DNA from 2 places in the Gordonia sp. DT101 genome. Region 1 is predicted to be linked to the other one. Evidence: riboswitches for the same ligand, from Rfam matches in the RefSeq annotation. Region 1 holds a riboswitch; the other holds the start of a gene.
The links. A riboswitch is a leader RNA that binds a small molecule or an ion and turns the genes downstream of it on or off. The one in region 1 is predicted to bind cyclic di-AMP.
Positions count from the first base shown of each region.

Region 2: it holds a riboswitch for cyclic di-AMP, as region 1 does, so the genes downstream of both, ACLQ3I_RS14515 (transglycosylase family protein) here and ACLQ3I_RS00665 (C40 family peptidase) in region 1, are expected to answer to the same signal.

Region 1 covers NZ_JBNCLX010000001.1:145,283-148,679, forward strand. Annotated here, with positions in the region: gene ACLQ3I_RS00660 (NlpC/P60 family protein) at 1-402, opposite strand, end outside; gene ACLQ3I_RS00665 (C40 family peptidase) at 623-1,342, opposite strand; cyclic di-AMP (ydaO/yuaA leader) riboswitch at 1,357-1,538, opposite strand; gene ACLQ3I_RS00670 (hypothetical protein) at 1,647-1,931, opposite strand; gene ACLQ3I_RS00675 (DEDD exonuclease domain-containing protein) at 2,121-3,397, shown strand, end outside.
Region 2 covers NZ_JBNCLX010000003.1:688,063-691,459, reverse strand. Annotated here, with positions in the region: gene ACLQ3I_RS14530 (MogA/MoaB family molybdenum cofactor biosynthesis protein) at 1-96, shown strand, start outside; gene ACLQ3I_RS14525 (molybdenum cofactor biosynthesis protein MoaE) at 96-548, shown strand; gene ACLQ3I_RS14520 (DUF6328 family protein) at 545-1,048, shown strand; gene ACLQ3I_RS14515 (transglycosylase family protein) at 1,154-1,795, opposite strand; cyclic di-AMP (ydaO/yuaA leader) riboswitch at 1,801-1,983, opposite strand; gene ACLQ3I_RS14510 (MoaD/ThiS family protein) at 2,237-2,485, opposite strand; gene moaA (GTP 3',8-cyclase MoaA) at 2,492-3,397, opposite strand, start outside.

The sequences.
Region 1 (3,397 bases):
GGCGGCCGACTGCCGCGAGATCAGTTCCAGACCCGACATCTGATCGAGCAACGACTGGGGCGAATCGCTGACCAGCACGGCGTACAGGCGATTGACGCGGGCGCCCTTGTAGCTCGCGCGGACCACCGCGTCGACGCGGCCCTGGTAGCTCTCGAGACGCTTCTGCGTCACGACCAGCGTGCGGTCGGCGTCGGCAGACGCCCTTTTCGAGTCGGCCACGATGCGTCGCTGCTTGTCGTACTCGATCTGCGCGTTGTGCATCGCCTCCGCCGACTTCTCGGCGTCGTCGCTGAGCTTCTTGTATTGGGTGAGCAGCTGATTCGGCGACCGCACCGGTGCCGCCGAGGCGTCACCCGCGCCCGTCGCCGACGCGAACTGGCCGGAGGAGACGACGAGCGCCATCACCGCGGCGATGAGTATCACGGGCACGGACCGCGCCCGCGCGGTCCACCATCCGGTAACCACGGTTGTCACTTCTCCTCCGCCACTGTCCCCCCGATCACGTGACCCTGACGGCGACCGGATGGACCGATCCTGTCAGGCCAGGTGATTGGTTTGGGCGGATCACGCAATCCACGTGATCCGCCCAAACGAGTTCACATCCTCATCGGTGATCCGACGCTCAGTAACGCCGGATGCCGGTCACCGACCAGTCACCGACCTTGTCCTTCTTGACCGGCACTCCACTGGTCTCCGCATGGACGAAGGTTCCGTTGCCGATGTACATGCCGGCGTGGCTACCACCGTTGAAGATCAGCACGTCGCCGGGCTTGGCCGCCGCGATCGACGACACCGGGGTGCCGCCACCGAGCTGCCCGTAGCTGTCGCGCGGGATGGTCTTGCCCGCCTGCTTGTACGAGTAATAGACGAGACCCGAGCAGTCGAAGGCGTTCGGGCCGGCCGAACCGTAGACGTACGGCGCACCGATCTTGCTCTCCGCGACGCGCACGGCCTTCTGTGCTGCCGTCGGCTTCGCACCCAGGAAGCCGCCGTCGTCACCCTTGGGCTTGAACTGCTGCGGGATCTGGTTGTCGTTCAGACCAGGCACGGTGAAGGTACCCAGATTCGGAACCGAGACGCTCGCACCGGGCGACTGGGCCGCGGGAGTGGTCGGAGCTGCCTTGGGGGCAGGTGCCGCCTTGTGCTCCTGGAATTGCTGGGGGACCTGCTTGCTATCGACCCCAGGAAGTTCGAATGTGCCGACATTGGGCACGTGTATCGGCGCTGCGAGCGCCGGTCCCGCGACAGCGGCGAGCGAGCCGACAGTGATCGACCCTGCAACCACCGCGCGCTTGGCTACCTTGGTGCCGCGGTTGGGCTGTTCCAAACGATGTTTCGCCACGAAGCGACTTCTCCTTGCTCTCCCTTCGACCGCCGACCGGGTTAGCTGTCGGGTTCGGGCCGGAAGAATGGCCCTACACACGTGTCTCGACGACGTCGAAAACGTCGCCGGGCATGCGCGATTCACCCCGATTCGGATCACTCCGAAAACTTGATGGTTCCCCGGTTCGCCTGTGGCGATTGAGCGGTGACCGATCCAGACCACTCCTGTTGGAGCGGGACGCTCTGCAAAGGTCTCGGAAAGGTTACGAAATCTGATGCAGGTCTGTCCACCGACCCCTTCGGGCCCGAATCGGCGGACGTGTTCAACCAGCGCGCAGAATCCGGAGTTGCCGGCCGGAAACCGCACCGCCAGCTGCGGTTTTCGCATTTCTTGCAGATACTGCAGCGGCACTGGAGACCATTGCAGCAGCCTCGAAAACACCGATGGCGGCGTCGATGTCAGCGTCGCCCGGCACCCCCGATCTCGTAACCTTTCCGCCACCTTCGACGGTGGGGTTTTCGCAGTTGGGGGCGTCGAACAGCACCTGCATCATGCAGCCGTCACAGGCGACAGGACGGCCCGGGCAGGACTGGCAGTCGATGTACATGTGTGATCTCCATCTCAATCGCGTGCTCTGGGTATGTCGACGGGCCGAATCGCCTGACTCGGCACCGTGCGCCACACGTGATGGAGACTAGGGACGGCCACCGACAGATCCGGCGCCATCACCGGTCGAACTCAATTTTCCCGCCTGTCACATCAGAATCTGTCGCAACGTCGAACTAGTGTTCGGTGCGTGGTGCTCAGGGGGCAGGCGGACGGCGGACAACTCACCTTCGCCGATCTGGACGACAACGACGACGACGGATTCCGGCCCGATCGCTCACTGTTCGACACCACCCTCGTCGTCGTGGACCTCGAGACGACCGGTGGCAGTCCGACCGACGACGGGATCACCGAGATCGGCGCGGTGAAGATCCGCGGCGGTGAGGTCATCGGCGAGTTCGCGACGCTGGTGGATCCCGGACTGCCCATCCCCCCGCAGATCGTGACCCTCACCGGCATCACCGAGGCTATGGTCAGTGACGCGCCGATGATCGGCGCGGTACTGCCATCGTTCGTGGAGTTCGCACGTGGCTCCATCCTGGTGGCACACAACGCACGATTCGACATGGGTTTCCTCCGACAGAACGCGGCGCGCCTGGGGATCGACTGGCCGTTCACCGTCAGCCTGTGCACGGTGACCATGGCCCGTCGCATCCTGACCCGCGACGAGGCCCCCACCGTCCGGTTGTCCGCTCTCGCCGATCTCTTCGATGTCTCGACGCGGCCCACCCACCGCGCCCTCGACGATGCGCGCGCGACGGTCGAGGTGTTCCATCGACTCCTCGAACGGGTCGGCAATCAGGGCGTCGACACCTACCGGGAATTGACCGCCTACCTGCCGCGCTCCGATCCCCGATTGCGCGCCAAACGCACCCTGGCACGGGACCTGCCGTCGCGGCCCGGTGTCTATCTCTTCCGCGGACCGTCGGACGAGGTGTTGTACGTGGGCACCGCCGTCGATCTCCGGCGCCGGGTGATGTCGTACTTCACCGGCAGCGACCCCCGCCGGCGTATCGGCGAGATGGTGAATCTGGCCACCCGGATCGATCACGTCGAATGCGCCCACGCCCTCGAGGCCGGCGTGCGTGAGCTCAGGCTGCTGGCCGCTCATGCGCCCGCCTACAACCGGCGGTCCACCCAGCCGCATCGCGGCTGGTGGATCGTGCTGACCGGCGAACGCTTCCCACGGCTGAAGGTCTCGCGGACCCCGACCGATGAGTCCATCGGCCCGATCGGCAACCGCACGACCGCGGCGACGATCGCCGACATGATCAGTAGATCCGCCGGATTGCGCAGCTGCACAACACGATTGGGTTCCGCATCGCACCACTGGTGTCGATCGGAGGCCGCGGGCGGCCCGCGCATCGGAGGGTGTCACGCGGCGTCGGAACGCCCACTCACCCTCCCCGATTACCTACCGCGAGCCTCGGCGGTGCGTGACCTGATGGCAGGCGATTGCGACCGCCT
Region 2 (3,397 bases), on a different contig from region 1:
CTGCCGGGGTCGACCGGCGGGGTCAAGGACGGACTGTCCGTCCTCGACGGAGTCCTTGACCATGCGCTCGACCAGATTCGCGGCGGTGACCACTGATGTCGGAAGGGGCTGCCGGCGTGGCGGTGGTGCGGGCCTCGTTGTCCGACAACGAGATCGACCTGGCATCACACGAGGCGCTCGTCGTCGAGGCTGCGGGCGGTGCCGCCGGTGCCGTCGTGGGGTTCGTGGGTGCGGTGCGCAACCACGACGGCGGTCACGAGGTGACCAGGCTCGTCTACTCCGCCCATCCGACGGCGCCGACCGTGCTGTCCGACGTCGTCGGTGAGGTCGCCGGGGCAGCGGACGGGGTCCGTGCGGTGGCGGTGTCGCATCGGGTCGGCGAACTCGCGATCGGCGATGTCGCCTTCGTGGTGGCGGTCGCGGCCGATCATCGTCGAGCGGCCTTCGAGCTCTGCGCACGCCTGGTAGACGAGGTGAAGGCGCGACTGCCGGTGTGGAAGCACCAGTTCTTCGGCGACGGCAGCGACGAGTGGGTGGGGTCGGCGTGACCTCGCCACCTGACGAGGACGACGCGTCCCGGCCACGCCGCCACGAGACTCCTGCCGAGCGACTCGACCGCAACTGGGCCAGCCTGTTGCAGGAGCTGCGGGTGGTGCAGACCGGTGGTCAGATCCTCACCGGTCTGATGCTGACCGTCCCGTTCCAAGAGGGCTTCGAGGAGCTCAGCTCTCGTGAGCAGTACATCTTTGTCGTCAGCCTGGTCTGTGCGGTGCTGTCGACGGTCACCTTGATCTCGCCGGTGGCCCTGCATCGTCTGTTGTTCCGGCGCCACGCGATAGATCAGCTGGTGGACCGCGCACACGTGTTGACGCTGATCGGTATCGGACTGCTCGGAATGGCACTGATCGGCGTTCTCACGGTGATCTTCGACATCGTATTCGGCGGCTGGGCCGCGATCACGGCCGGGTGCGTGGCTCTGGTGGTCTTTCTGTTCATGTGGGTCGCGATGCCGCTGCGTGAACGGCGACGCTTGTCCCGACCCGACTGACCGGGCGTCCCATGAGAGTGGAAAAGGGCCCCGCACGGGTCTGAAACCGTCGTGCGGGGCCCTTCGACTGTGGGCCCGTGGTGCGGGCCGAGTCAGCTGCTCCTATCAGGGAGTGGGCAGCTGGTCCTTGTGCTCGTTGAACATCTTGATCTGATCCGGGGTGAGCTCGTAGCCGCTCTTCTTGGCCATGTCCCACATGTTCTTGACCTCGGGCGAGATCCTGCCCTTCTCCTGCGCCTGGCTGAGCGCGGAGTCGAGCTGCTTCTGCACGTCATCGGTGCTCTTGGCCTCGGGCGCGGCCGACCAGTTGAACGGTGCCGGCAGCTTCGGGAGCTGCAGGCGCGGGGCCTCGCTCGGCGCGTTGCGCTGGGTGGCGCCCGAGAGGCCGGTGCCACACACGGGCCATGCGCCCTTGCCCTGGCTGCCCAGCACGCGCTCGGCAACCACGATCTGCTGCTCCTTGGTGGCCTGATCGGCGCTGGGAGCGAACTGGGTGCCGCCGTGGCCGGCCCAGGTGCCCTGGTTGAACTGCAGGCCACCCTGGTATCCGTTGCCGGTGTTGATGGCCCAGTTGCCGCCCGACTCGCACTGGGCGACCTGGTTCCATTCGGCGTCGGTTGCGGCGTTTGCCGAACCGGTGCCGCCCAGCAGGGCGGCGCCGCCGCCGAGGACGGCTCCGGTGAGGGCGACCTTGGCGAAGGTCTTGGTGGGAGTGCCTGTAGTCGGTTTGCGATGGCGTCCGGACATGGTGGTGTTCCTCTCTCCACGCGCCTACGAAGTCAGCTGTCGGGTTCGGGCGAGAGGTGCCCGGTCTCGGCCTGACGTGAGTCACGCCGGGACTTAACCCCAAGGACGTCGTGATGACCGTCCGGTTCTCTGTCGGAGGGTGGGTCCCCCGTCCTCACTCCTAGATGTCGTTCTGGTGCGTCCCGTGACGGAGTGAGGTTCGGCGCGGCCGACGGGACGTTATGCATTTGGTTACTCGGTCGTGACCCCCCGGGGGGCGTCGTTCAGTCACAGTATTACGTCTGCGAGCTCGAATCACGTTGTTGGCAAGCCTGTTTTCGCGGCCCGATTGGGTCTCTCGACCCAATTTGAGGGTCATCCCTGCTCACGGGGCGATAGTCGACTTGTGTCCTTCTCGTTATCGACCCGTTATGTGATGAAGGTCACAGGGCGAGTGTGGCCTCAGCCACCGGCAAACGGCGGCAGAACGTCGACGATCGCACACGTCCCAAGGGTCACAGTGCGATCGCAGAGCGCGACGGAGTCGCGAAGATATGAACACCGTGCCAACACCCGCTGCAGATCCGGGTTGTCGGCGGACAGGATCGACTCGAGGTCGGCGAGCGTCGTATCCGCGTCGACGTCGACGACGGCCGTGTCCCTACCCGCCGCAGCGCGCGCAGCAGCGAAGTACCGGACGGTCAACTGCATCGCCGATCAGCCCCCGATGGCCGACATCGGCCGGGTGGGCTGGTGGAACTCGGGGCTGTTCACGCCGTGCCCGGCGGCCTTGACCCACGTGTTGCCGCGCCAGCGGTCGGCGATGGCCGCGTCGAGGCGATCGTCCGGCAGGCCGCTGCGCAGCACGGCGCGGAGATCGGTCTCCGACTCCGCGAACAGGCAGTTGCGCAGCGCGCCATCGGCGGTGAGTCGGGTGCGATCACAATCTCCGCAGAAGGGGCGGGTGACCGATGCGATCACACCGACGCGCGCCGGTGCACCGTCCACGTCGTGGCCGTCGACCAGCCACGTCGCGGCGGGAGCGCTGCCGCGCGGCCGGGGATCGGGCAGCAGGGTGTAGCGGGCGCGAAGCGCGGCGAGGATCTCGTCGGCGGTGACCATCGACGACCGGTCCCATCGGTGCTCGGCGTCGAGCGGCATCTGCTCGATGATGCGCAGCTGATAGCCGTGGTCCAGGCAGAACCCGAGAAGGTCGGGGAGGCGGTCGAGATCGTCGTGGCCGGCGAGGACCGCGTTCACCTTGATCGAGCGCACTCCGGCGGAGCGTGCGGCAGCCAGTCCGTCGACGACGTCGTCGAGGCGGTCACGTCGGGTGATCTCGGCGAACCGCTGTCGGTCGACGGTGTCGAGCGAGACGTTGATCCGATCGAGTCCGGCGGCCACGAGCGGTTCGATCCGGCGCCGGAGACCGAGGCCGTTGGTGGTCATCGCGATCTCGGGTGCGGCCGGCAGGGCCGACACGGCGCCGATCAGGTCGTCGAGGTCGCGGCGGAGCAGCGGTTCGCCGCCGGTGAAGCGGATCGTGCGGATGCCGAGGTCGCGGACCGCCACGGTCATCACCCGGATCAGCTCACCGGTCGTGAGCACGTCGTCGGTGGGCAG